DNA from 2 places in the Exiguobacterium sp. Helios genome. Region 2 is predicted to be linked to the other one. Evidence: predicted binding sites of a transcription regulator. Region 2 holds the regulator's gene; the other holds the start of a gene.
What was found. The regulator LexA, encoded in region 2, represses DNA repair genes until DNA is damaged. The targets are predictions, from matches to a motif close to CGAACATATGTTCG.
Positions count from the first base shown of each region.

Region 1: a site for LexA is predicted at 5,010-5,023, ahead of HNY42_RS02965 (NUMOD4 domain-containing protein). Genes of this name have one in related genera too.

Region 1 is NZ_CP053557.1:539,732-554,559, reverse strand. Features, by position in the region: gene HNY42_RS02985 (DNA/RNA non-specific endonuclease) at 142-1,116, shown strand; gene HNY42_RS02980 (GGDEF domain-containing protein) at 1,174-2,259, opposite strand; gene HNY42_RS02975 (hypothetical protein) at 2,417-2,602, shown strand; gene HNY42_RS02970 (methyl-accepting chemotaxis protein) at 2,720-4,375, shown strand; gene HNY42_RS02965 (NUMOD4 domain-containing protein) at 4,420-4,944, opposite strand; gene HNY42_RS02960 (DEAD/DEAH box helicase family protein) at 5,083-5,667, shown strand; gene HNY42_RS02955 (hypothetical protein) at 5,625-5,960, shown strand; gene HNY42_RS02950 (hypothetical protein) at 6,025-6,351, opposite strand; gene HNY42_RS02945 (DNA alkylation repair protein) at 6,348-7,403, opposite strand; gene HNY42_RS02940 (bifunctional transcriptional activator/DNA repair enzyme AdaA) at 7,400-8,455, opposite strand; gene HNY42_RS02935 (copper resistance D family protein) at 8,629-9,648, opposite strand; gene HNY42_RS02930 (copper resistance CopC family protein) at 9,645-10,202, opposite strand; gene HNY42_RS02925 (copper amine oxidase) at 10,274-11,653, opposite strand; gene HNY42_RS02920 (hypothetical protein) at 11,912-12,922, shown strand; gene HNY42_RS02915 (FixH family protein) at 12,992-13,477, opposite strand; gene HNY42_RS02910 (PepSY-associated TM helix domain-containing protein) at 13,470-14,828, opposite strand, start outside.
Region 2 is NZ_CP053557.1:1,375,326-1,390,153, reverse strand. Features, by position in the region: gene HNY42_RS07105 (VOC family protein) at 1-271, shown strand, start outside; gene HNY42_RS07100 (hypothetical protein) at 311-634, opposite strand; gene HNY42_RS07095 (DUF2621 family protein) at 727-1,152, shown strand; gene HNY42_RS07090 (CcdC family protein) at 1,185-1,667, opposite strand; gene HNY42_RS07085 (cytochrome c biogenesis CcdA family protein) at 1,683-2,381, opposite strand; gene HNY42_RS07080 (aspartyl-phosphate phosphatase Spo0E family protein) at 2,596-2,793, shown strand; gene HNY42_RS07075 (SH3 domain-containing protein) at 3,211-4,104, shown strand; gene HNY42_RS07070 (ABC transporter ATP-binding protein) at 4,159-5,925, opposite strand; gene HNY42_RS07065 (ABC transporter transmembrane domain-containing protein) at 5,915-7,672, opposite strand; gene HNY42_RS07060 (YneF family protein) at 7,791-8,021, opposite strand; gene tkt (transketolase) at 8,130-10,118, opposite strand; gene HNY42_RS07050 (DUF896 domain-containing protein) at 10,314-10,550, opposite strand; gene HNY42_RS07045 (YneB family resolvase-like protein) at 10,664-11,317, opposite strand; gene HNY42_RS07040 (cell division suppressor protein YneA) at 11,363-11,650, opposite strand; gene lexA (transcriptional repressor LexA) at 11,861-12,475, shown strand; gene HNY42_RS07030 (metal-binding protein) at 12,506-12,976, shown strand; gene HNY42_RS07025 (MIP/aquaporin family protein) at 13,164-13,868, shown strand; gene glpK (glycerol kinase GlpK) at 13,906-14,828, shown strand, end outside.

The sequences.
Region 1 (14,828 bases), 840 kb from region 2:
ACCAGCCTTCTAAAGCACCGGCATTTTTAGCGAAACGGCTCCTATCATATATTTAATTTAGTTCATTATTTAAAATCACCTTGTATTCGAAGGGAAAGATTCCTAGAATGGACAAGAATGTCATTTCAAAGGAGTCGAACCATGAAACACACACTTACATATCTCAGTTTACCGCTAGCTGCCCTTTTGTTAACGGGATGCGCGGCGGAAGAACCGGTATCGCAAGATCCGAAAGTTGAACAACAGAGCGAACAGAAAAAGACTCCTGAGCAGACAAAACCTGTCCAGGAAAAGCCGAAGACGACGGATGCTGCTTCTGAACAGACAACGGACGCAGCATCATCGAAACCGGCCAGTCCGGCGGCAAAGGAAGCTCTTTTTTCCGGTTACAAACAGCTTCAAGTCGACGGCGGTGATTTGTCCGGTGACCGGGAACCGAACGTCGTCGTCAACATCGGCTTCGGTGACCGGAAGTACTGGGCGTTTACGAACGAACATGCACAACTCGTTAAAGTCGTCGCTAAAAAAATCACCTTACAAAATGATTCCGAGGAGACGACATCCTCCGGCCGTTACTACTCGGATGAAGCGAAGGTTCCCGGTGTCGAGAGTCCGCAGCTTGACGAGGGACACGTCATTGCCGACTCACTCGGCGGGGTCTCAAATGCCTATAACATCACACCGCAGGACAGTACACTCAATCGGCATGGCGATCAGGCTTACATGGAAAACACCATCCGTAAAGCCGGTAAGGTGACGGACTTTGAAGCGACCATTACGTATCCGGATACGACAACACAAATCCCGTCGCATTATCACTATACGTATACGTTGCGCGGAAATAAAATCGTCGATGATTTCGATAACGTCAACCCAGATGAAGTGAATGCCGAACTCGGTCTGACCGAAAACAAAGAAGAACCGGCACCAGCTCCTGCTAATCCGGAACCGACTTCGGACACAACGGGTGACGTCTCGACCGTTGATACGAACGGCAACGGACAAGTCACAATTCAGGAAGCAAAGGACGCCGGATTCAGCATGCCGATCACGGATGACCATTGGCTTTATCCCTATATGCGGGACAATGACCATGACGGCATGGTCGGTGAATAATTTTTACGTGCAGCATAAAACAGGCGGACTCCGTGGAGCCCGCCTGTTTGTATTGGATTATTCTTCACTGTATGCGACGACTTTATTCCGTCCCGTCTGTTTCGCTTGATAAAGAGACTGATCGGCCTTTTGGACGACTTCAAACGATGTCTCGCCTTGGTCCGACGAGGCTGCCCCAATCGATAGCGTGACATGGAATGCCGGATACGTACTGAAGACAAAGTGCTGATCGGCACAGGCCAAGCGGATTGTTTCCCCGAGCCGGACGGCATCTTTAAGCGGTGTGTCCGGTAACAGGACAACAAACTCTTCGCCGCCGTAACGTCCGACAACGGCTTCGTCGGGACTACAGTGTTGCAACAGATGACTAAGTTGACGCAAGACGACGTCACCCCCGTCATGTCCGTACGTATCGTTCACCGATTTAAAAAAGTCGATGTCGACAATCAGAACGGAAAACGCAAATCCATGTTTGTCATAGTGAGACAGCGTCTCATCCAGTTTCCGCCGGTTGGCAAGATTCGTCAGGCCATCCGTCAAAGCAAGTTCCTGTTGCATCTGAACGAACTGGAAATGTTTCCGTAGTTCCTGCAGGAAACGATACGTCACGTAGCCGCCCAATAACATGAAAATGATGTAGACCAAGGCGATTTCAAGAAACCGGTTAAACGTCTCCGTTAATAGATAAAGAGCAGGTAAACTGTAGCCGATCCCAATACCGATCAAGACTAAATAATCTTTGAGTGTATGCGACGCAAATCGACGGTAAATGCTTGCCGTGATAAGTAAAGCGATACAAATTAAACCGGTCAGGAGCAACCCTTCGTAAGCCCCCGGCGGCGTAACGGCAAACCGGGCGCCAATAATCGCTAGCGTCGTAATGCCGCCACTGACCCACCCCCCGTAATAAAACGCCGTGACAAGTGCGACAAGCCGTAAATCAATTTTGGCGCCATCATACGTAATGCTGTTGAGGACAAGCAATACACTGATAAATCCGGCAATGAACCCGACCAAAATACGAAGCTTGACCGGTGAAGCCGGTGAAATTCGTTTGACATGGCGTAATGGTAAAAAGGCAAATAACAGTGAGGTGATCAATAACGAAAAATTTAACAGAAACTGATTAAACTGACTCAACATGCTGTACGCTCCTTACGTAAAACAAATTCCTTATACGTTATAGTTCTTTATCGGACTGTTTCTTACCTGTTTCAAGTAGCTTAACAGGTTTCCATTTTTTTCATCAGGGAATCACTTCAAAGAGACCGTTTCTACTTCATAAGGGGGTAATCGCATCATGGATATGAAAGAGGAAAAAAAGAAAAGCAAGATGCCGTTCTTCGTCATTCTTGTCATTATCATTTTTGTCGCCGTCGCCGCTGCCCTGATTATTTATGTCACGTCAGAACCAAAAGAAGAAACACAACAGCTCATGCAGATGACGACCAGTTTCGTCTCGACTTACCTGCCGCATGCCAGCTGACAGTGGACATCCTCGGATGTCCTTTTTTGTGCGCTGAACCTTTACAAGAACGCTACGTTGCCTTCATAAATTATGCCTCATTCCTTTCCGATAGGAAGCATGGAGGCGATAAAACAAATGAAGCAACCTACACAGAAAAAAAGACTCTTGGCCCAACAATTAAACAACTGGCTGATCCCGATCGTCGCGGCGGGACTGTTACTGATCAGTGCTTTAAGCGTTGAAGAACTCTACCGCGCGTCGACGAAGTCCGTCAGCGAACGGTTTGAACGCGAAATGACGATGCTTGATGCCAATATCCGCTCCATCTACTTGGCGTATCCGGAAGACGAACAGGAACGGACACGCGCCATCAAACGATTAAAAAATCAACAGCTCGCCGATATGGCAAGGGACGAGTACGATGCGGCGATTCAGTCGCTCGCAACTAAAAACGTAGCTATTCAACCGTTGGCGTTGACGGCACAACAAAAAAAAGACGTGACGCAACAATTGAAGAAAGCACGCGTCATGATGTTTACGAGTAACGACCGGTTCGTTCTCGCCATGTCGATTCCGGAATTGAATGATGTCCTGTTCTTATCGGTCGATCAGGAACGGTTGGTCGCACCCGCTAAGGCACTGGCCTTGAAACTCGGTGTGCTCGGAATCATTGTCCTCTGTTTCGTCAGTCTGTTGATCCGGGCCCGCATCAAAAAACAACTGGCTCCGCTGTCGGTCTTGTCCTTAAAGATTGAAGAAGCCTATGCACGGCGGACCTATCAACCGATCAGCATCAAAACGACGACGTTTGAATTACAGCAATTGACGCACCAATACAACCAACTGATGCAGCAAGTCGGGAACTTGACGCAAGAAATCGCAATTGCGAGCGAACGACTGGAGGCAACTCAACCCGGTTTTTCGTCCCAACTCGCATCGATTGATGAATCTATCGTTGACGTCCATCAAGTGGCGACGTCGTTGACGGACCAGTCGACGCAGATGGAACAAATCATCACGGAATCCGGGCAACTGTTGACGACCTCGATTGAAGCACTCGCGACGATGGACGAGTCGATCCAAACGAGCCATCAACGGGTCAGCTCCTTTAATGACGAAGCGACGACGAGTCATCGAATCCTCGACTCCTTGCAACAGGATACAACGTTATTACGGACCCTGTCTGTCAACACGTCACAGTCACTGGAAGAAGCGACCGAACGCAATCAACAAATGCATGCCTCGATCCGCTACATCCAACAGGTGGCGGAAGCGACACGCCGCTTATCGCTCAACGCCCTAATCGAAGCAACACGAGCAGGCGAAGAAGGGCGCGGTTTCGTCATCGTCGCCAAGGAAGTCGAGTCACTTGCGCTCGACATCAAACGAAGTATCGATCACATCAACCAGGCGAACCGGGATTTGACGGCCAGCATCGGGCAGATCGAACAAGATGTTGTCCAGATGACGACCCAAATCGAGACGACACACGAACAGCTTGAACAGAGCACCCGACGGATTGCTTCCGTCCTTGATCATGCCCAACAGATTGAAGCCGCGCTCGTCCAGGTCGAGACGGACCGTACGCTCGTCTATTCGGTACAGCCGCAGATTCGGCAACACTTTCAACTGATTGAAACGATTCTGCTTGAGCTGACCCACTACAGCCAATCACTCGAAGCAAATATTCAGGCCAACAGTACCCGGCAACAGGAACTGAAACAGCACGGTCACATCATCGGTGAACAAATTGAGTCTCTTAACAGGACGATTGTCGGTCCGTCCCAGTAAAGATAAACAGACCCCGTGCCAAAAGCACAGGGTTTGTTTTTTGTTTAACTAATATACTGGGCTTCCTTCTTATCGATGATGTTACGGATCCGGTTTTCCGTCACCTGATACGCCATCGCTAACCGGCGAATCGACTGTCCTGCTTGATAGCGGTAGCGGATGTCCCGAATCTGCCGCGGCGACAATTCGATATGTTGCGTCAATAACAAGTCGAACTCGTCGAGGAGCGACGCATACGCTTGACTCACAGACGGTTTGACGGTCAGATTATCGATCTGATCGTTTAGACGATCACCGTCCGCCCGGATAATCCGGTCGTGCACGGCCTCGGAATCGAGAAACGCCTTGGCGACAAGCTCGGCAACATAAAACCGTTCTCCCCGTCCTTGTTTGTACAACGTCACTTTCCGGTAGCCTTCCTGATTGATCCGCGGTCGCAAGACAACGCCATGTCGCCGTTGTTTAACACCACGACTCGTCTCGATGATCCGGTCGAGCGAGCGGACATTCCCCGCTGTTGAAACTTGATACATCCCTTCATAACCGTCTACCATCTTCCAGTGTTCCATATAATCAATGACCTCCATTCGGTCGAAAAAACAGCAACATTTCCTATTGCCATTATATCATTTTACGAACAAACGTTCTAATAGGAACACTCCGGATTTCTGTGCTAGTATTAACAAAAAAAGGAAGAGGTGTCAGGGATGAAGTTTGTGATGTTACTTGGTCCGCAAGCCGTCGGCAAGATGACGATTGGTCAGGAACTCGAACAAAAAACGAGCATGAAATTATTCCATAACCATCAGACGATTGATCTGTTGCATCCGTACTTTGACTTTACGAAGCCGGCGCACCATAAGCTGAAGGACTTGATCCGGCGGGAGATGTTTAAAGAGATGGCCGTCAGTGATCTCGAAGGGGTGATCTTTACATTTTTGTGCCTGTTCGGCGTCGAAGGCGGAGGTATCGAATTCATCGAAAAGACCGTTCAACTGTTTAAAGAAGCCGGTGCCGAAGTCTTCATCATTGAACTTGAAGCTGCCCTGTCGACCCGTCTTGCCCGGAATCAGACGGAAAACCGCTTACTACATAAGTTTACGAAACGGGATATTGCCGCGTCGGAAGCGAACTTGCTCGAAACAGCTGAACAATACCGGACGCACTCACTCCCGGGAGAGTTGCCGTATCCGAATTACTTAAGGCTCGATACCGAGGGACGATCAGCCGCCGATAGTGCCGACGCCATTTGCCGACACTTCAACTGGTCGACACGTTTGGTCGAACAATGACCCAGTCCAAGCAGACGTATTTGCCGGTTTTCTTGACGCTTGGTTTGCTTCTGTTCAATATGCTGACTTCCTACCTGCTGAGTGGACGGTTTTTCCCGAATCTCAGCCTGTGGGTACCGATCGGACTCAACCTCCTGGTCGGAATCGGATACATCGTTTCACTGATGCTTGGGCTTAGATCGGAGAACAGCTACGTCAAATGGTTTAGCATCTTAGCGAACATTGCTTTTTTACTGTCGTTATCCGTCATCACCTTTTTATTGTTGCTCGCAAACGGCATCTCAGAACCGTAATCCGGACACGAAAAATCGTCTCATCAGAAGCGCGTTTTTTGATGAGACGATTCTTTTTTATCGTTTAATGCGTCAAGTCACGCCGAAAAACCGGTCCGTCCGCATAAAATTCATTTTGGAGCCATACCTCCGCTTCTCCATCCCGTCCGGTCACGAACGGCAACAACAGCGTCCGCGCCAGATACGAAAGGATGACCGTCAATGCTTCTTCGATGTATCCGGCTCGATCGGTCGGATCAATTGCGTCGTAACTGAGTTGCTGACCGGTTAATTGAATCAGAGCAACCTGTTCGTTCTCTCTTTTCTTCAGTACCCAGATACATCCGTCGGCAGTATCCGTAGCTGTAATCGATAACCGGGATGTCGTAAAGTCCGGATGGCGACCGTTCATGTTGTTTCCTCCTTCGTGACATCAAACTCCGTCGTCGCATAGGCTTCTCCGTTAATTAAAATCGTTAATTGATGTGTTCCCGGATAATGAACGCGCGTCGTCAAGTTCCGGAACGACTGCCGTTTCGCAAACGTCTCCCGTCCCGTCACCTGCCGTTCGCTGATCCGGAAGACTTTTTGACTCGTCCCCCGTTTTTTGACGTAGTCGATCACATATTCAATCCGCAGCACTTGCGGTTCGGTCGTCGTCACGTGAAAGGAAAAAGCCAGTTCTCCGCCAATTGCCAGTGTCGGTGTGACCGTCAGTTCGTCGACCGTCACAGTTCCCCGCGTAACGAGTCCAAAGGCTTTTAAGACATCCCGGTGGCCTTGTTTCAACAGAGTTCGTGACGCGTGGCGTAAAATCCAGTCCGTATGCGGATGCGTTCCAAGCCGCTCTAATCGTTCAATGACGAGTTCCGGATGAGTCTTCGCGATATCATTCAAGTGATTGGCAACACTTTTCCGGACATATAACGCATCGTCTTCGAGCAGTGCATCGAGAATCGGCAAGACCGGTCGAGGATCCGCAATCAGCGATGGAATCATCTGCCCCCACGGTAAACGCGGACGGGTTCCTTCTGACGCCAAGCGCCGGATGTGCTCGTCATTCGATTGACTCCATTGCGTCGCGACCTCTAAAAATCGTTTTTGATCCGCCAGCAGAAAACGGCGGACAGCGAATTCCGATGTCGAGTGCCGGGTCAACCGTTCCAGTGCTAACATTGCCCGGTCCCAGGCGTCACCCGGCGCATAGACTTCGATATAGTCCGGAAAAACGATGCCCGGCAACCCCGGAAACTCCAGGGCAATCGTTCCGAGGTGCGTCGCCGCCTGCTCAAAGTCAGCCGGTAAATAACGGTTAAGCTCAGTCGCAATCCGGCGGACCCGTTGTTTAAACGCCAGCTCCTCCCAGTCCCCTTGTTGAACGACGTCTTTAAAGTCCGGTGCCTGCACCGCTTTCCCCAATCGATTCAGCCAGTCATCCGTAAACACATCTTTAATCAAACTCATACGTGATTCAATCCTCTCTTCGTCCGTTCTAATTTTAATAAGGCCGCTTTTCGTGCCAAGCCGCCGGCATATCCACCGAGATCTCCGGTCAGACGAATCACCCGGTGACAGGGAATCAAAATCGCCAGTTGATTGGCGCCGTTTGCCCGGGCGACAGCACGGACAGCAGCCGGATTTCCGACGCGGACGGCAAGTTCCTGATAGGAAATCGTCTCACCCGTAGGAATCTGTTGCAACTGTTCCCAGACCTGTCTCTGAAACGGCGTCCCGTACAAAACAAGCGGAAGGTCGAACCGGTCACGTTCGCCGGCAAAATATGCTTCCAGTTGAACTGTTACCTGCTCGAAGATTGGCGCTTCACCGGGAACGATTACAGCACGGGCTGCCAGTCGCAATCGTTCCACTTCACGTTCGAGTCCGCGACGATCGACAAACTCGAGTAAGTGCAGTCCTTGTTCGTCGGCAATCGCCAGCATCGGTCCGAGCGGCGTGTCGAGCCATTTTGCCTGCAGATATGCTCCGCTCCACCGTTTAGGAGTTGCCCCTAGAATACGGGCAAAGGCATCGCGGAAGCCGCTGCTTGATTCATAACCACTCGCCAGCTGGGCTTCGATGACCGGTTGTCCTTTGCGGATTTCCTTCATCGCCAGTCCCATCCGGCGGGAACGGGCATATTCAACAAACGTCATGCCAAACCGTTTCTTAAACTGCCGCCGGGCGGTCGAGGCATCAAGTCCCAGTTCCCGGAAGTCGGCATCTTTGAACCGTTTCTCAGGATTGGCTTCGACGGCTGCAATCAGCCGGGTAATGACGTCACTGTCCCCCGGGTAAGCGAGCGGTTTACAGCGTAAACACGGCCGGTACGAGGCGAGTAATGCCTCTTTCGCCGTCTCAAAAAATTCGCAGTTCTGTTGCTTCGGTTTCCGTGCCGGACAAGTCGGCCGGCAAAAAATCCCCGTCGTCTTGACCCCGACAAAAAATGTCCCCTCGTACGAGGCATCACGACGGACGAGCGCTTCATAATAATCCGTTTCCGGTAAGGTATTCATCACGTGTCCCTCCCCTTCTTTTCCTCAGTATACCGAGTTTCCACTCCTGCATGTCGCCGAAAATCAGGCACGGATATTTTCTTCAGAAAAACTATCTTTTAATTTTTAAAATGATCGCTCTGTCACTTCTCCGGACGCAACAAAGCCACCATTCCCGGATTCCGAAGGTGACTGTGCTAAGGCGTATATAACAATCCGATATAGATGAGGCTGACACCAAGCAGACTGAACAGACTGCCGAGCAGGAACGGCAGGCGTTTCTGATAGGCCAACAGCAACAGCCCGATACTTCCACCGCCTGTTAAGAGAAGAACGATGTTTGACCAAAGAATCGGCTTGACTGCTCCAAGAGTGTTCAGATCTGGCGGTTCCAGATTACTCAGGGTCGCTGTCGCAAAAAAGATACAACCGAGAATCAAACTCTCAAAACGCAGACCACGCCGCGGATCAAAGGCCGGTTCCTTCTGTAACCACCGTTTGACGAGTGTCCCGTTAATGAATGCATAACCAAGCAAAGGAATTAACAACAGGTGTTTCCACAGCAAGGCCTGGCCATACGGGACGTTCCAGGCATTGCGGTACTCGCTTAACGGAACGCTTTGACGCATCAGGAAAAATCCGGTCACGATGACACCAAAAAATGTCAGTTGGGCGAACGGACTGAACCAGCGCAAAAACGATAACCAGTGTTTGGAATCCCGGGCACACCAACCGATGACGACCACGATGCCCGTCCAAAATGCCATTAAACTAAAATGACCGCCCTGTAGCAACAATCCGTATAGACCCTGTTTGGCAGCTGCATGACTCGTCCCTGCGATTCCGAGGAATAGCGGAATCGTCAGCAGAAGCAGGAACCAGCGGATCGCCGGACGAATCCGTGCCGTCAGAATCAGAATTGCGGCACACAATGCCGTAAAGTAGACGAGTAAAAAATACGTACCGATCCGGACATCAAACAGACTCGCCCGTAATGCTTCACGGAATGATAAGTCCATTTCCTGCTGAAAATAAGAAACTACACGCCACAACGGAAGGACCGAACCGACTACGATGCTGACGAGAGCGGCACACGCAAGACCGTCTAATTGACCGATTGTCGGTTTCTTATCTTCCGCCACAAACAGAAGCAGCAGCCGCCCTGCCCAAAGTGCCCCGCCGATATAAATGAGCAGTTCACTGATGATGCCACTCATGATCGTTTTTGACGACGGAGCAGGAAGAACGTGATGACGATTGCGAGTACAAGGACTGCCACAATCCAGGGTAAGAAGGTCGGGAACAATCCCGGTTCGACGGTTTCGGCCGATTCGGTCGGAACGATGCTTGCTTGTTGCGGTTCCACTTTTGCCGCTTCCGCATCTTGATCTTCAGTAGCATCGCTTGACGCAACGGCTGCTTTTACGTTGAAACGAATCGTGCCTTCGACCGGATGTCCGTCTTCCGAAATCAATTTCCAGCGGATGAGATATGTTCCGTTCTCAAGTTTTTGTTGAACGGCTGCACTCCATTCATTGCCGATGATCAGGGGCTTCTCAAGTAAAACTACGTCACCTTGAACTGTTTTCAGTTCGACCGTACTGGTTTTCTCGATCGCCGTATCGAAATTCAAACGAATTTTCGTTAAGTCCCCTTTGATGACTTCGCCTTCTGCAGGATTTGAATTCTTTAGACTCGTGTGAGCCGAGACCGAAAACGGCTGAACGACGGATAAGACCAGAATAAACAGTACAAGCCATTTGACCTTCATCGTAAACTCCTCCTTCAAGCGTAAAATGTGTAGAAAAAGACCCGCTGTTTCCAGCGGGTTCGGTTGTCCGATTATTGTTGTGAGCGACGTCCACGAAGTCCGAAGAATCCGAGGATCGAAGCGGCTGCGATTCCAAGTAATGACCAAAGGATGCCGTTTGATGTGGATGATTGTGATTCAGCCGTTCCACCAAGACCGGTGTTCGGCATACCGGCCGGTGCGCCTTTAAATTTATCCGGGAACTGATCGACGATTGCCGTCGCTGTTCCTTCACCGACACCGTACATGTGACCGTAGGCTTCACGGATCGCCGGGTACGTTTTGTCGTAGTCTTTTTCATTGTAGCTGTTAAAGGCCAGTAACAATTGATCGATGTGGACCTTCAGTCCTTCTTCCAAGTCTTTTGATTTCAAACGCCCTTCTGTAGCGGCATCAAGGAAAGCAGCTTGTTCGACACGGTATTCATCCAGTTCTTTCACGGCCATGTCACGTGCCTGATCATCTTTCGCACCTGTCGCTTTCACGTAATCTACAAAGTAGCCGATGTGACTCGACCAGATTTTCTTGAATTGTTGCGCGGCTTCACTGCCGTAGACCGAGCCGATTGAAGCTGATAAATCTTCTGTATTGGCATTCAAGGCACCTGCTGCCGCATCAAAGTCTTTCGCTCCGTCGATTCCTTTTTGCATCGCGAGGACAGCGAGTGCCGCATGTTCCGAGAAGTTCCGGTTCAATCCGGCACGGAGGTCAGCAGCCGGTGTATCGACTTTTGTATTTTTGAATTTATCCGGATACTGCGTAACGATGGCACCCGATAATCCTTCTCCGACCATGTACATATGCTCGATCGCTTTTCGCATGTTGCTGTAGGCGGCGTCATAATCACCGGCGACGTAACTGTCGAATGAGGTCAACAATTGCGTAATGTGGACTTTTAATCCGGCTTCCAAATCTGCTGCTTTTAAGCGTCCTTCTGTTGCTTTATCAAGGAAAGCGGCCTGTTCAACGCGGTACTCATCCAGTTCTTTTAATGCTTTTTGTTTAGCATCCTCATCTTTGGCGCCTGTTGCTTTCACGTAATCCACGAAATAGCCGATATGACTTGACCAAATCTTTTTGAACGCTTCGCCGGCTTCATCTCCGTAGACGGATCCGACTGCTGCCGATAAATCATCTGTATTTTGATTTAACGCAGCGGCTGCTTGATCAAAATCTTTTTTGCCGTCAATGCCTTTTTGCATGGCGACGACTGCTAAATACGCATGTTCAGATAAAAGTTGATCGAGCGTCGCTCGCAAATCCGATGCGGGAGACGAGACATCTAGCGATACTTTGCCCGAGCTGTGGGACATCTTGCTATGATCTTCATGACCATGGGCACTGACGCCTGCTGCTGGAATCAATAATGCGGCACTGAGTGGGACGGCGAGATACGACTTTTTCATCTTCATCTTATGAACACCCCTTTGTTTTTTTGAACTACACATAGATAACGTAAGCAGTTCACAAATAGTTTTATTTTTTTACATTTTTTATTTAAAATATTTTTCCTAGAAAAATGTAAGGCGTTTTGACAGCTCCTCTCTTTAACTATTTTGTTTTTTACTGACTCGTTTTTCGAAAGTGCGTCCTTATGTTAGAACAATTTGATTAAACTCTTCTTAAGATCGCTTTTTAAACTATTTTTCATCAGGAACAGGAGTGAACGTATGAAACGAATCATCATTGGAGCGTTACTCGCCTCCGTCTGTCTCTCCCAGTCGGTCGTATCGGTCGACGCCAAGACAAAACCAAAGAAAAAGGCAGTGACTCAAGTCGATCGGGATCAAAACAAGATTCCGGATTCCTGGCAGCGTAAGTATCATTTAGGGTATGGAAAAACCGTAGCGACGGCTGATCATGACCGTGATCGGCTGACCAATCTCCAAGAGTATCAATTGCAGTTGAATCCGACCAAAAAAGACACAGACGATGACCGGCTGGCTGACGGGCAAGAAGATGCGGACCGTGATCGCGTGACGAATCAACAGGAGTATCTTGCCAAGCTTAATCCCTTGAAAAAAGATACGGATCAAGACGGGATTTCCGATGCGGCAGAAGATCAAGATGCTGACAGCCTGACGACGAAAGAAGAATTTATTGTCGGCACACAACCGATCCAAGCTGATTCTGATCGGGATGGTCTAAAGGACGGGGAAGAAGATCGAGACAAAGATCAACTGAATAACGAGGACGAATTCGAACTGGGATCAGACCCGACCCATGCCGACAGTGATCATGACGGTGTTCGCGATGGTCAGGAAGACGCAGATCAGGACGGCGTCCAAAACAGTCAGGAAATCAAACGAATAATGATCAAGTTGACTGATACGAACAAACAAAAATTCGAATGGCGCTACAGCAGTGAACATCGCCGGAACGAATTACGCGTCAAGGATGAAATCGGCATCAAAGATAGTGCCACTTTACGCGAACGGTTAACGCTTACTGCCTCGATGACAAAAGAAGAACTTTTAGTACAGGTCACTCAAGCCTTACAGCTTCCGACGCCCATCAAAAGTCTTCAAGTCGAAGTCAAATTCGTGAATGGACACGAAATGGAATCAGAAGATGAATCGTCGGATGATGATGGACAATCAGATGATTCTGGAGATGACGACGAGTCGGATGATTCAGACGATCAAGGGGATGCCCACGGACCTCATGGAGATGATGATTAATTTAATCCATTGCACATGAAAACAGGACGACGGATTTTTATCCATCGTCCTGTTTTGCTGTCTTATTTTTTAATGATGATGCCCACTGCTTCCACCGGCAGGTTTGGCACCGCCCTGTAAGATTTTTAAATCGTTGGCGGACAGTTGACCGACAATGAATTGTTGTGTCGGCATAATCATCGCACCGTTACTGCTGGCATGAACCTTGATGTAATACAGACCTTCCTTTGGCAATTTCTTCTCAATCGAATAAACTCCCGGTTTCGTTTCATCTGCCGGTTCCATACTGTACTGAAGTGTTCCATCTGCTTTCCAGATTTCAAAATGGACATACTCCGCTTCTTTAACTGCTTTTTGATTCTGCCAAAGTGTCGCTCCGAATCGGTACTGTTTCTCCTGATCGGCTTTCAGTACTTTCGGCATTTCAAATTTTACCGATAAAGGGATGGCAACAGCGTATTGCTGAGCCGCGTCCGATGTGACCGCACACCCTGCAAGACCGCTACTTGTCACAATCAGTCCACTTAGTAAAATGCCTTTGATTGACTTACGCATTCAAAAACCTCCTTACAGCCGGAATCCGTCGGATGATGAAGAAATCGGCCAGCCAGACAACGATTAACGACAGACCAACCAGCGGGAACAGTATGCCAAGCACAATCAAAACGAGAATAAACCACTTGATTGATTTCGCCGGCGGTCCTTTTGGTGCGCCCATCCCTTTGCCCGGTTTCCGTTTCAACCATAAATAGAATCCGCTGACCGCGACTAAAATGATTCCGAGACAAATCGCTAAACTGATCAATTGATTGATCAGACCAAATTCCGTTCCTTTGTGCAAAGTAATCCCGAGCGCGACCGCTTTACCGACAAGACCATAGTTATCAAAACGATAATCTGCCAAGACGGCTCCGGAATATTGATCAAGATGGATTGTGGCTTCCTTTTCTGCTTTTGAAGGATACGCCGACAGCGTATAGACGCCTGTCGGATCACTTGGAATACTGATGGCATAACTTGGATCCATACCCTGTTGTTTCGCAATCGACACGATATCGTCAATCGACGCCGGTACAAGCCCTTCGACGTTTGATTTCGGCACGTCGAGTGTTTCGGCTGCCCATGGGACTTCTGCGACATCTTTTGTTTGAACAGCTGACACCGGTGCCTCGCCTCCCCAAATGGATGGCGGATAACCAAGCCCTTGGTTTGTAGCGACAGATTGAAAACTCGTCCCCCAAAAACCGGACCACGGCAGTCCCGTCAAAATCAGGAATAACATCCCGGCTGTAATCCAAAATGCCGGTACAGCATGCAAATCACGTCGAAAGATTTTTTTCCCTTGGCGCAGTCGTGGAATCAAGACACCGGACCACCCTGTTGATTTTTTACGCGGGAACCACAAAAATAGCCCCGTTACGATTAAGACAATCGCCCAACAGGCAACAAGTTCGACAATCCGGTCCCCAATCCTCCCGGCCATCAGTTCGCCGTGGATTTCTTCGATTTTATTCATGATCCGGTCATCATCCACCAGTTCACCGATGATTTTCCCTGTATACGGATTGATGAAGACCGTCGACGAGGCCTCTGCCGTCGCAATCTTCACTTCACTCGACCGCGCATCGGTTTCTCCGGGACGGTACTTCGTAATACTTGCGTCCGGATAGTTTGCTTTGACAGCATTGATTTGTGCCGTCGCTGAAATTCGGTTTTCTTGCGGTGTCACTTCATAATACTTCTGATATAAAACATTCTCGATTTGTGGTTTGAATAAGTAAATCGATCCCGTCACGGCAAGCATGACGAGAAATGGTGCAAAAATCAGTCCGGCATAAAAATGCCAGCGCCAAACCGTCCGGTAAAATGATGACGCGGAACGGTTTTCCGTTTTTTGTTCTGTTCC
Region 2 (14,828 bases):
CGAAGTCCATCCGGCGACATTTGCCCGTGATTTTACTTCTTTGATGGCACAGCCCGGGGCAGATCAAATTCGAGGAATCGTCTTTGGTCGTTTTCAGCTCGCAACTCAGATGACAGATGAACACCTGCGTTATCTGGTCAGCCTGTACCCTGCTCTCTCATCGATTCCGGTCATCTCCGGAGCAGACTTCGGTCATACGATGCCGCTCTTCACCTTCCCGATCGGCGGGAAGGTCTCGATGGAAGACGACATGATTTCGATTCAACATTAAAAAAGGGAGGAGTCGCGGCGATCCGCGTCTCCTCCTTCTTTAATAGTCGAGCAATCTCGAAGCATCAATTTGACGCTTCGATCCATCGGCAAACATCTCGAGTGTCGCGAGGATTTTATGGTCCGTCAAGTCGTATCGTACCAATGTAAAGTCCTCGAGCGTCGAAATCGTCTTAAACGTTTTTCCGACCGTGAACGCCCGCTTCCGGCTCGTATCCTGAACCGGAATCGTCACGAATACGACCGTGATGTCCGTTCCGTTCGTATCGTAATAAAATTCGACGACACGACCGTCCGCTGTCTCCGGCAACAGACCTTTTTGAGGTCGTCCGGACTCATCCAATTGTACATAAGGTTGTAACATCGTTCCGCCTCACTTTCTCCGTCATTTATCATAGCATGACAAAAAAAATTATGCTAATGTATAAGTGATGTTGAAAGGGGGATGAGTCACGGATGGCATGGTTCATGAATGGAATTTTGCTCTGGGGCTTTATCATGATCACATTGATGGCGATTGGCGGTTTCTTCATGTTTCGGAAGTTCCTAAAGAAACTTCCGAAAGAAGACGGCAAATCGATGATGGACTGGGAAGATGAATACATCGATCAGACCCGCCATTTATGGACGGATGAAACACTTGATTTATTAAATGCACTGGTTATGCCTGTTCCGGCTGCTTTTCGGGATGTGGCACGCCGAAAGATCGCGGGACGGATCGGTCAGTTCGCACTGGAAGAACGCGCATCTGTAATGACGTCCGAACTGGTCGTCAAAGGCTATATTTCTGCGACACCGAAACGGGATCATAAATTCTTGAAAAAAGCCTTACGCGAACACGCCATCGATTGGCGGGATTACGAACTTTATTTCCAAAACTAAAAGGAAGGACTCTCTCGCGAGAATCCTTCCTTTTAGTTTTGCGGTAAATGTTTGACCGGAACGATTCCCGACTTAACCTGCTTATACTTCAGGTACATCGCAATCCGCCAAGGCACAATCATCCCAAAGGCGACGAGATAAAAAATTCCGCCCGTCTCAAAAATATCAATTTGCCCGCCGATGACAAACTTCGCGACGGTCCGGACAATCAGAATCCCGAACAGGACGATGAAAAAGGCTTTCGACCGTTGCAAATAAATTTGTCCTTCGGCTTCGTAAAAATTAGACGTCTTGATCAAAAAAATACTGAAGATCATCCCGATCAATAACGCTTCTGCCACTTCCGTCCAGGTCAGACGTGATGCCGGATATAAAAACTGCAGCATCCCGGTCGACATGGCGAAGGGCGGGATTAAGATTTTTTTAGCGTTCGTCGGTTTAGCCGAAGCTTTGACACGAATGAAGCTGATCAGTAAACCCATGACGAGCGCAACCCCTGTTGATACCCAAATCATCCCATCACTTCCTTGTTAAAATCCAGTGAATCCTACGATATCACTCATCCATGCAGCAAATGCGCTGAGTCCGTCAAAATACAGGACGATTCCGAACAACATCATCAATGCTCCACCGAATTTTGTCATCTTTAAACTGTATTGAACGAATAATCTCGAACGACCGACGAAAAAGGCCATCAATAAAAATGGAATCGAGAATCCGAGCACATAAAACAGCATATACAACATGCCTTGACTCGGGTTCGTCGCTGCCAGTCCGATGACACCTGCCAAAATCGGACCCGTACATGGTGTCCATCCGGCAGCAAAACCGATTCCGACAAGGATCGTACCGATGTACCCGCCCTTTCGTTCACCTAAATTGAGTTTTTTCTCACGCATCAAGAATGTCGGTTGCCACAATCCAAGCAATACCACACCAAATACGAAAATCACGAGCGCGCCGACCATCCGCAATGTGTCACGGTAGGTAATGAAAACATCCGCTAATAAGGAAGTCGATAGGCCAAGAACAGCAAAGACCATTGCAAATCCAACCAAAAACGCTACTGTATGCAACAGTGACCGTTTTTCTCTGACCCCTTTTTCTTTTAAGTCCGTTACAGAAACACCGGTAATGTATGAGAGGAACACCGGATATAACGGAAGCGTACAAGGTGAGACAAATGACAATAACCCTGCACCAAACGCTAACCAAAGCGAGAGCTCCATTTCAGCAGCTCCTTTCTAATTAAGAAGAAGTTCCTTCTCTATTTTGCCAAACTAATCGACATTTAGCACCTATTATCTTCCGAAAGATTAAAAAGATTCATGACAACTGAAATTACAAAAAAATTACATTTCCTCAAAACAGATGAAATGTCGTTGCACTGCCAGAAACCACTTGCTAGAATATGGATATGACATCAATGTAAGGGAGGATCCTATGACAAGCCAACATCTATTGACTTTAGCAATCGAGGCAAAACGAAGTGAACTGTATCATCAAGCGGATCGGTCTAGTTTCACCTCCCCTCATGTGTTGAAACTGAGTCATGAACTGGATTTATTATTACTGGAATACTCCCGTTTCGTTCAGAAGTACACGTATCCTTCCCGTACGAACGAATCTGTTTTAGGATAAAACATTGTTTTGTTGTCGCAACAACACGACAGTCGTCCATATAGCCTGATGTAAAAGCCGTTGACGTATGGTATTCGTCAGCGGCTTTTTCGTGTTTCTTCTATATAATGCGTTTTTTTGTTTTATGTTTTAAAAAATCTTTAATTCTTTCTTTACTTTCTTCATCCGATTCTTTTTTTGAGTCTTTAGTTAGGTGAATAATTAGAATATTTCCTCTTTACCATGCCTAAAGTCCTACTTCCACTTTAATTTTCCAAGCATTATGACCTAGACGTGACAAAACATGCATTTTTGCAATCTGTTTGTCATACTAGCCCGGTTTGTAACTTGAATGACTCTGACCTGTAAACGCACAACCCTGAATTGCCGTGTAAAGTAGGAACAGTAAACACAGCATATGTCAGGAGGACATCAATAATGAAAAAAGCAGTTTTCGCTGCAGGTCTTGCAGCAACGGCTCTATCAGTAGGATTCGCCCAAGAGACAGAGGCTGCCTCAGAGACGGTAACAGTAAATACAGCGGTATTAAATGTACGGACAGCACCTACTACGGCATCAGCGGATGTAGGTAACGTATATAAAGGTCAAAAATTAAATGTCGAAGGACGTTCTGGTGCATGGATTCAAACAAACATCAATGGCCAAAAACGTTATGTACACGGTGCTTACACTTCAGCCGGTTCTTCATTCGACTTTAAAAAAGCTACAGTCACTACGGCAGTATTAAACGTTCGTACGCAACCTACTACAAACTCTAAAGACGTTGGCAACTTGTATAAAGGCCAGTCCGTTAACGTAGAAAGCAAAGTCGGTGCTTGGATCAAAACAACAATCGACGGAAAAACTCGTTACGTACACAGCGATTATACAACTTTAGCAGGTTCAACAGCAAAAGCTCCAGCTGTTAAAGCTCCAGCAGCACCTGTTGCTAAAGCAGCTCCAAAAGCAGCAGCTCAACCAGCTGTAGCAACAAAACAAACAACAGCAGCAAAATCAGGTACGAAAGTAACAATGAACGTTACAGCGTACACAACTGATCCATCAAATAACGGTAGCCGCCTTTACAACGGTCGCGCATTGACTGCCAGCGGTTATGATGTTACAAACACGATCACGTACAATGGTATGCGTATCGTTGCAGCATCAGCTCAATACCCAATTGGTACACGCATGCACATCTCTGGTATCGGTGAAGCCATCGTACTTGACCGTGGCGGCGCTATCCAAGGTAACAAACTTGACCTTCTCGTTGGTTCACAACAAGAAGCACTCAACTGGGGACGTCAAAACGTCACTGTTACTGTCTACTAATTTTAAACACAAACAACCTGCCGGGCGAGATCGCCTGGCAGGCTTTTTTATGTCTTACGAAACGGATGAAACGTGTCCGGATTGTAATTCATACATTTTTTTATACAATCCGTTCTTTTCAATCAACGTCTGATGATTCCCTTGTTCCACGACTTCCCCTTGGTGCAGGACTAAAATCAAATCCGCATCCTGGATTGTCGACAACCGGTGGGCAATCGCAATCGTCGTTCGCCCTTGTCGCATGCGTTTTAAGGCGACTTGAACTTTTTCTTCCGTTTCCGTATCGATTGAACTTGTCGCTTCGTCGAGAATCAGGACTTTCGGATCCCGCGCCATCGTCCGGGCAAACGAGACCAACTGGCGTTCCCCGGCAGAAAACGTCGCTCCCCGCTCTGCGACCGGACTGTCATATTGCTCGTCCAACTGATTGATGAAGCCATCTGCTTGGACAAAACGGGCTGCTTCCTCGACTTTTTGGAATGGAATCGAGGGATCGAATAACCGGATGTTATCGGCGACACTTCCAGTAAACAGGAATGAATCCTGTAACACCAGTCCGACATGGCGCCGCAGTTCGTCTTCCGGCAATTGTTCGAGCGGTTGCCCGTCAATCAAGATTCGACCCGACTGATAGGAATAAAAACGCATCAGGATATTGATGATCGAACTCTTCCCGCTGCCCGTCTGACCGACCAGGGCAATCGTCTGACCCTTCTTCGCTTCAAACGAAATTCCTTTTAAAACTTCCTTCTCTCCGTCATAACTGAAGCGGACGTTATCAAAGACGATATGTCCTTCTGTAATATCAGCGTCACCCGCAATCGTCTTCGCAGGTTCCGGCTCATCCGTATCGAGTACTTTAAAGACACGGTCCGCCGAGACGACAGCCTGTTGGAATTCAGACAGACGTTGCATGATTTGCTGAACCGGTTGGAAAATCCGCTCCATGTAACTGATAAAGGCATATACGACCCCGACCTGGACCGTTTGTGAAAATGACAGGACACCGAAGTACGTAATCAAGGACGCAATCGTCAGCGCTAACATCAACTCGATGATTGGCCGAAGCAGCCAGCTGTCGAGCTTCAAGTTCTTGTAACGGCCGTTCTGATGGGCGATGTTCGTCTCTTCAAATTCCGCCATCAACCGTTTTTCCTGGCGAAATTGTTGAATGATTGCCATCCCGTTGATCGATTCATTCAGCTGTCCGTTAATCTTCGACAACAAATCCCGGACTTCAGCGTAATATTTCGTTGAATAACGGCGGTAAATCCAGATGATGAAATAAAACAGCGGTAACAGGACTAACGCAATCGTCGCGAGGCGCGGTTCCAGTAAGTAAAGGAACAGATAGGTTCCAATCAGTTGCACCCCGCTTTGGACGAACGTCGACAAGACACCGATATACAGTTCTTTGATGGCTTCCGTATCGTTTGTGATCCGTGAAACAAGTACGCCAGCCGGTGTCCGGTCAAAATAACCGAGCCGTAAGTGCATGACGTGGCGAAACACATCGATCCGAAGCCGTTGAATGACTTTCAAGGCGATTTTTTGGAACTCAAACGCCTGCAGATAATCGACGACGATCCCTGTCGTATGCAACAGTAAGTACACGCCGAACAATAACGCCACTTCCTGCACCGGATAGTTGCCGACCGCGACATAATCATCGATGAAGATTTTAACGAGATAGGGACCTCCGAGCTTTGCTCCGGTCGTCACAAGCAACAGTAAAAAGGCGACTAACACCTGTTTTTTAAACGGTTTGACGAATCCCAGCAATCGTCGTAAGACCGCTTTTTCATTAATATCATGATTCAAGCGTTCCACCTCCCTGTTCGACGAGTGATTCGAGTTGCTGACGGTCGTAGGTTTCTTTATACCAACCGTCACGGGCAAGCAGTTCATCGTGTGTTCCCCGTTCAATGATTCGACCCGCATCGAGGACGATGATCTCATCGGTATGCGAAACCGCCGACAGACGGTGGGCGACAATGATTTGTGACTGTTCGTTATCCGCTGTCCGGAAGTGTTCGATGATCGCTTCCTCCGTCTTGGCATCAACCGCCGACAAGGCATCATCCAATACCAGAATCGGACAATCCGCGAGTAACGCCCTGGCAATCGAAATCCGTTGTTTCTGACCGCCGGATAATGTGACACCCCGTTCCCCGACCATCGTCGCATAGCCTTCCGTAAAGCCGAGAATATCCTCGTGAACGGCAGCAATCCGTGCAGCTTCCATGATTTCTTCCATCGATGCATCCGGTTTCGCAAAGGCGATATTATCAGCAATCGAAGCAGAGAACAGGAAATGATCCTGCGGAACGATTGCAACCTGCTTGCGGACCGTTTCCCGCGTCAATTGTTTGACGTCCTGTCCGCCAATCGCAATCGAACCGTATTTGACATCGTATTCGCGTGATAACAGACGAACGAACGTCGATTTTCCGGCACCGGTCCGACCAACGATTCCAAGTGTCCGTCCGGGTGTCAATGTCACGTGAATGTTCACAAGCACAGGTTGTGTCTCATATACAAACCGATCAATCGCGACTTGTAAATCAGCGGACGAAACCGTCGTCGCCGCTTCTTTCGCATCCTTGATTTCCGGTTCGATTGCAAGCATCCGTTCAATCCGGTCGTACGAAGCCCGTCCCCGTTCGACGATATTAAACAACCAGCCGAACGCAAGCATCGGCCACGTCAGTAATCCCAAATATGTAGTGAAGGACACGATGTCCCCGATCCGAATTTCCCCTTGCTGTAATAAATACGCGCCGTATCCGACGGCAATGATATAAGATAAGCCGACCAAACCGAAAATCGTCGGATCAAATAAGGCATCGATTTTCGCGACCCGGCGGTTTTTTTGAACGACATCATCAGATAACGAAGTAAACGTTCCGACATCCGATTCAACTTCCCCTGTTGCTTTCAAGACGCGGACTCCGCTGACGCTTTCTGCGACCTTGTCATTCAAATCCGAAAAAGCTTCCTGCGCATCGTGGAATCGGGAGTGCAGCATCTTCCCGTACCGTGACGTCAAATAAACCATCAGCGGCATCGGTAACAACGAAACAAGCGTCAGTTTCCAACTGATCGTCGTAATCATCGTGATGATGACGAAACTGCCCATCGTCACGGAATCGACGAGTGTCAAAATACCGGCTCCTGCCGTCATCGAGACGGCTTGTACATCATTCGTCGCATGAGCCATCAAATCCCCGCTGCGGTACTTCTTGTAAAATGATTGATCCAGGTCCGAAAAATGACCATATAGCTGACTTCGCAACAACCGGCCGAGCCGGATCGACGCTCCGAAGATGTAAAACCGCCAAAAATAACGAATCACATAGGTCGATACCCCGATCAACACCAGTGTCGCGACCAGTTTCCATAAATCATTTTTCGTCAAACTGCCTTCGCTCAGTCCGTTGACCGTCGAACCGATTACTTTCGGCGGAATCAGTTCCAGTCCGGCAACAAAAATTAAAGCAATGATGCCTAAACTGTATGCTTTCCATTCGAGTCGGAAAAACCAACTCAGTTTCCTGAAGACTCCCATACAAGTCCCCCCTTTTTAAATCGATTGAGTATTTCTAATAGTCTCACATTTTAGATTAGCCATCTTCCTAAAAAATAGCAAACAAAAGGAGACCAAATTGGTCTCCTTTTACAAGTCGTTATTTTTTCGGTGATTTCATTGAACCACTCATTGAACGCATCACTTGGTTGACTTTCTTTTGTGATGGCTTTTGACCCATTTGCATCATCAATGTCTTAATCATATCTTCGTTGATTGGTGGGTTTTGCTCCAAATAGTTCATCATGTATCGACGAGCGATATAAAAACCAAGGGCGACACCAGCTACCAAGCAAAGAAGGGCAATTAAAATCCAAATCCATGTAGCCAAGTTGCTTCCTCCTCTAACTTCAAACGTCGCTTTTTACTATACTATAATTTAAAGCCTTTGCATAGATAATGCAAAAAAAAGGTGCGCGCGTTTGCGCACCTTTCTTCATTAACCGAGTTGCTTGACTGTGTTCAAGACATTTTCGACAGACATGCCGTACTCTTTTAACAGAAGATCTCCAGGAGCCGAAGCACCAAAGCGATCGATTCCGATGACTTGTCCTTCTGTTCCTACATATTTATACCAACCGAGTGAAGCACCGGCTTCAATCGCAAGACGCTTCGTGATGCGTTTTGGTAAAACTGATTCTTTGTATTCTGCTGATTGCGCTTCAAACAATTCCCATGATGGAAGTGAAACGACTGCTGCCGTTTCGCCAAGTTCTTTTTGTGCTTCGACTAACAGATGCACTTCAGAACCTGTTCCCATTAAGATTGTATCCGCTTTGTTGATGTCACCCGCAATGACGTATCCGCCTTTTTCAGCGCCTTCAACCGTCGTACCTTCAAGTTCAGGTAATCCTTGACGTGTCATGACGAGAAGTGTCGGTTTGTTTGTTGATTGAACGGCTGTTTTCCATGCGGCAATCGTTTCTTTCCCATCTGCCGGACGGTAAACTGTCAAGTTCGGCATCGCACGGAAACTCATCAAGTGTTCAACCGGCTCGTGTGTTGGACCATCTTCACCAACAGCAATCGAGTCATGTGTCAGGACGAAAATCGACTGGATACCCATCAACGCTGCTAAACGAACTGCAGGACGGAGGTAATCCGAGAATACGAAGAATGTCGCACCGTAAGGAATGACACCACCGTGTAACGCCATACCGTTGACAGCTGCTGCCATCGCAAACTCACGCACACCAAACCAGATGTTACGGCCGCTTGGATCGATGTCGAAGTCAGCTTCGCCTTTGAGCATCGTGTTGTTTGATCCTGCTAAGTCAGCTGAACCACCGAAGATTGACGGGATGTTTTTCGCAAGAGCGTTCAAGACTTCACCACTTGTCTGACGTGTCGCTTTTTTCGATGTCAGATCATATGTTGGCAGGTCTGCTTCCCAGTTGCTTGGCAATTCGTTGTTGATGGCTTGAACAAGTTCAGCATGCAATTCTGGATGCGCCGCTTTGTATTGTTCCATTTTCTCAGTCCATGCTGCTTCTGTATCAGCACCACGTTTGACAATGCGTTCTTCGAACAAGTCTTTGACTTCTTCCGGGACGTAGAATTCTTCGTGATCCCAAACGTAGCTTGCTTTCGTCAACTTGATTTCCGCATCTCCGAGTGGTGCACCGTGTGAAGCCGATTTACCTGATTTGTTTGGTGAACCAAATCCGATGACTGTTTTCACTTCAATCAATGTCGGTTTTGTTGTTTCAGCTTTTGCTGCTTCGATTGCTTTTGAAATCGAATCAAGATCCGTTCCGTCTTCGACACGGATGACTTGCCAGTTGTATGCTTCAAAACGTTGTTGAACGTTTTCTGAGAATGATTTATCGAGATCGCCATCGAGCGAGATATCGTTTGAATCATACAGAACAACCAATTTGCCAAGACCTAAATGTCCTGCAAGTGATGCCGCTTCTGCCGAAACACCTTCCATTAAGTCACCGTCTCCGCAAATCCCGTATGTGAAGTGATCGACGACGTTTAACTCGTCACGGTTGTATTTTGCTTCCAAGTGACGTTCTGCCATCGCCATACCGACAGCCATCGCAATGCCTTGTCCGAGTGGACCAGTCGTCGCATCGACACCTGCTGTGTGACGGTATTCCGGGTGACCCGGTGTTTTTGAGTTCCATTGACGGAATGACTTCAAGTCATCCATCGCGAGATCATAACCTGATAAATGGAGGAGTGAGTAGAGAAGCATTGAACCGTGTCCTGCTGAAAGTACAAAACGGTCACGGTTGAACCATTCTGGATTTTTAGGGTTATGGTTCATATGATCCGCCCATAATGTAAATGCCATCGGTGCTGCACCCATCGGCATTCCCGGGTGACCCGAGTTCGCTTTTTGTACTGCATCAATTGATAAGGTACGAATCGTATTTACTGCTAATAATTCTACTGTTGTCATGTTCGTCAAAACAATCATCCTCTCTCTTTTTCACAAATTCCTCCTCATTTTAGCATACCCACAAATGTGATACAACTTTTCTAAATAGTATGTCACATTGAAATGAATGCGCTCTCTATTGCCGTTTTCTTGGCACTTTCGTGATACATATTACGAACGTTTCACCAAAAAAAGCTACGCCACTCATCCCAATGAGTGACATAGCTTTTGTCATTATTGTTTGTTCCGTTCTTCTTCCTGCGCTTGCTTTAGTTTTTCAGGTGTTACGTCGGTTCCTTCTTCATCGACGATTTTGATGCCCATCATCTGATTTTTGAACGAACCACGGAATGCTTCCAGATAGGCAGTCCGTAATTCTTTTTGTTCCGCTGTTTCTGCATCAGTCAGTGGTTCGACTTTTGATTTATTGGCTAATTCGTTAATCCGGTCCAGTTGTTCTTGTGATAACATGATATCCCTCTTTCTGTTGACTCAAAGTTGAGCTTTCAATAGTAACCTTACTGTAAAAGACACGAAAAAAAAAAGCAAGTTTGATGCGCCGCTGAGGCATCAAACTTACTTCCTTATTCGTACGTACTGACTACTTCTTTATATTCCAGATAACGCCGGTTGACGGTCGCTTTCGAAATGTCGTGTCCCATCCCTCTTAATGTCACCGCGATGTCGGCGAATGTCAGTCCTAACTCACGTAACCGGACGATTTCTTCAATCGGGACTTCCTTTCGGCTCCGACCGGCATTTTCACCTTGACGGTTGAGGTTCTGCTCGGGACGAAATCCATTTTCGACAGCCCGTCGCATCCCGCGGGCAATTTTCGCATTATGCAGTTTCCGTTGATACTCTTCGACGAGCGATACAATTTCAAGAACCATCGCTTCGGCGTCTGCCAGTTTATACTCGCCATCCGATTCCATCGTCATCAGTTGAACCTGATGTTTTTGGAACGTATGTAAAATGGCGATTTTGGCATTCCCGCGTCCGATCCGCGTATCATCCGTCACGAGAACGGCATCCACGGCTTGACGTGTGACGTAATCGAGAACGGATAACATCCCTTCCCGATCAACGTCATAACCACTTTCCTTTTCCGTGATGATCTCCACGACTTCAAATCCTTTTGTTGCAGCGAGTCCCGACAGTTCCGATCTTTGCCGCTCAAGCGAGCTGTCCTGTGCTTCTTTTTCCGTCGAGACGCGACAGTAGATTACTACTTTCACTGTACTTCACACCCCTGTTCGTTCTTTGACAACCTTTACAGTTTGTCATTGTTGCGCGATTGGTACAACGATTTTGTTTTTCGAAATGACATGAGTCGTCTTCAGTTCATTATTCTCGATCAACCACTCGACATATTCCTGATCTGTCATCGATCCGTCATTATAGACTTCGGCGACCTGTTCGACGGTCGCGTTTTGATCGACTGTGACAGAAGCCGTCAAGAGTTGCTCGACCTTCTCGTCCGGTCGAGGTGTTAAAAGGAAAAGAATGAAAGCCAGGCTGAGCGTATAAAAAACAATGGAAAAGGCATGGGTACGAATCGTATGCATCATGATAAATCCCTCCAGTTAAAAATGTTTTTAGAATAGATGTTCTCGGAACAATTGTTCGCATAACTCATCTTAAACCAAGAACCGGTGTTCGGTCAACACAAAATGTCGAACAATTGTTTGTACGCTCATTTGTTCTATGTTATAGTGATTTTAGAAACATGTATTCCTATAACCTTCAAAAAACCAATCCGGAAAGAGGTGGCAATTCATATGCGGAAAATGTCGAAACGACAACAAGAAATCCTTGACTACATCGTTGCTCAAGTGAAACTGAAAGGGTATCCCCCATCAGTTCGTGAAATCGGTGAGGCTGTTGGTCTTGCTTCAAGCTCAACGGTACACGGTCATTTGGATCGTCTAGAAAAACGCGGACTGATTCGCCGTGACCCAACTAAGCCACGTGCGATTGAGATATTGCTTGATAAAACTGATGAAGATCACGAAGCCATCGTTCATATTCCCGTCATCGGGAAAGTAACGGCTGGTTTTCCAATCACGGCCATCGAAAACATTGAAGAACATTTCCCGCTTCCTGCCCATTACGTCGGGAACGAAAATGTCTTTATGTTGACGATTGATGGTGAGTCGATGATCAACGCAGGTATTCTAGACGGTGACCGGGTCATCGTTCGTCAGCAAAACACAGCAGAGAATGGTGAAATCGTCGTTGCTATGACCGAAGATAGCGAAGCGACTGTCAAACGGTTCTTCTTAGAAGATCAACAAGTACGTCTCCAACCAGAAAATGATTCGATGGACCCGATGTATTTCGATAACGTCTCGATTCTTGGCAAGGTCATCGGCGTATATCGGACGATCCACTAAGCGAGGGACCAGCACAGCTGGTCTTTTTTTATGCCTTCTGGAAATGTACACGATACAGTCAATACCGTTGCTTTAACCGGCTATGTTGCGTATTCGGTCGCAACCCAGCAGACGGATTGGCTTCCAACCGCTGTCGGCATCGCCGTCGGCACCCTTTGGCTTTCACCAGACCTCGACTTGAAGTCCGAACCTTACTACCGGCACGGTCCTTTACGGGTCCTTTGGATGCCTTATGTCAAAATCATGCCCCACCGCTCCATCTGGTCGCACGGTTTGATCATCGGCGATCTCATTCGCCTGATGTACAGCGCCGCTTTTCTGATTCCGCTTTTATTTTTGGCGCTGTACCTGAAAATCATTGAATCGAGTACGGTCGATTCCTGGTTCGCGTCCATGCCTGCTTTCATCATCGGCGTCATGGTTGCCAGTACGATACATATTGTCCTTGATCACTCCAGCAGCTTCTTTCGAACAAAAAAGAAGCGGAAAAAGCGTCGTTGAAAATCCTTCGTTCATTGTAAAAATGAACGAAGGATTTTTTTAGTATCCATTATTCATTTTTTTAAACATAAATTAAGGAAATTTTAATTCAAAGATTTGAATTAATTGTATTGAAAACGTTCTCAATTAGATGTAGGTTTAAATGGAAAGGCCATTATTTGCTTTAATCCAAAGGGAGGGTTTTTGCATGAGTAACTTTACAAGTGAGCTGATTGGAACAATGATTCTGATTTTGCTCGGCGACGGAGTCGTTGCAGGGGTTGTCTTGAGAAAGACGAAATCTGAGAACGGCGGCTGGATTGTCATTACATTCGCTTGGGGTCTCGCCGTCATGACGGGAGCATACATTGCTGCCTCGAGTGGTGCACATCTCAATCCTGCATTGACATTGGCGCTTGCCATGAATTCCGATTTACCGTGGGCAGACGTACCTGTCTATATCGCCGGTCAATTAATCGGAGCATTCATCGGTGCAGTACTCGTTTGGCTTCATTATATGAAACACTTTGAAGCGACTGATGATCAAGCAGCAAAACTGGGTGTGTTCGCAACAGGTCCGGCGATTCGCCATACACCGTCAAACCTGATTTCAGAAATCATCGGGACGTTTGTCTTGGTATTCGGAATCCTGTCATTTGGTCTGACAACATTTGGTGACGGACTGAAACCATTCATCGTCGGTCTTCTTGTCGTCGTCATCGGTCTCTCGCTCGGTGGTACAACAGGATATGCCATCAACCCGGCCCGTGACCTTGGTCCGCGGATTGCACACGCTATCTTACCGATTAAAGGAAAAGGTTCATCTGACTGGGGTTACTCGTGGATTCCAATCGTTGGTCCGATTATCGGTGGTGGAGTAGCCGTCTTGCTGTATCAACTGCTGCAAAACTGATTTTGTTTGACACCTACATCTCAAGGGGGATTTCAGCATGGAAAACAAGTACATCTTAGCACTCGACCAAGGAACAACAAGCTCACGCGCCATTATTTTTGACCACGATGGTCAAATCGTGAACTCTGCGCAACGTGAATTCAAACAATACTTCCCGCAACCGGGCTGGGTCGAGCATGATGCCAATGAAATTTGGGGATCAATCCTCGCTGTCATGGCGGATGCTCTCGGAACGGCTGATATCAAACCGAGCCAAATCGCAAGTATCGGAATTACGAACCAACGTGAGACGACGGTCGTCTGGAACAAAGAAACAGGTAAACCTGTCTATCACGCGCTTGTCTGGCAATCCCGTCAAACATCCGGTATCTGTGATGAGCTGAATGCACAGGGTCTGAACCAAACATTCCGTGATAAAACAGGTCTTCTGATTGACGCCTACTTCTCAGGGACAAAAGTGAAGTGGATTTTGGATAACGTTGAAGGGGCACGGGAACAGGCAGAAAACGGAGAACTTCTATTCGGAACAATCGACACATGGCTCGTTTGGAAGCTGTCTGGTGGAAAAACGCATATCACAGACTATACAAACGCTTCCCGGACATTGATGTACAACATTTACGAACAAAAATGGGATGATGAGTTGCTTGAAATCCTGACAGTTCCAAAATCAATGTTACCGGAAGTCCGTCAATCAAGTGAAGTGTATGACAATACCGTTCCGTATCACTTCTTCGGCTTCGAAATTCCGATTGCCGGAATTGCCGGTGACCAGCAAGCTGCTCTCTTCGGTCAAACATGTTTCGAACCGGGTGAAGGAAAGAACACGTATGGTACAGGTTGCTTCATGCTCATGAACACTGGTGAAAAAGCCGTTTCGTCTGACCACGGTCTACTGACGACAATCGCCTGGGGTGTCGACGGAAAAGTCGAATATGCACTCGAAGGATCAATCTTCGT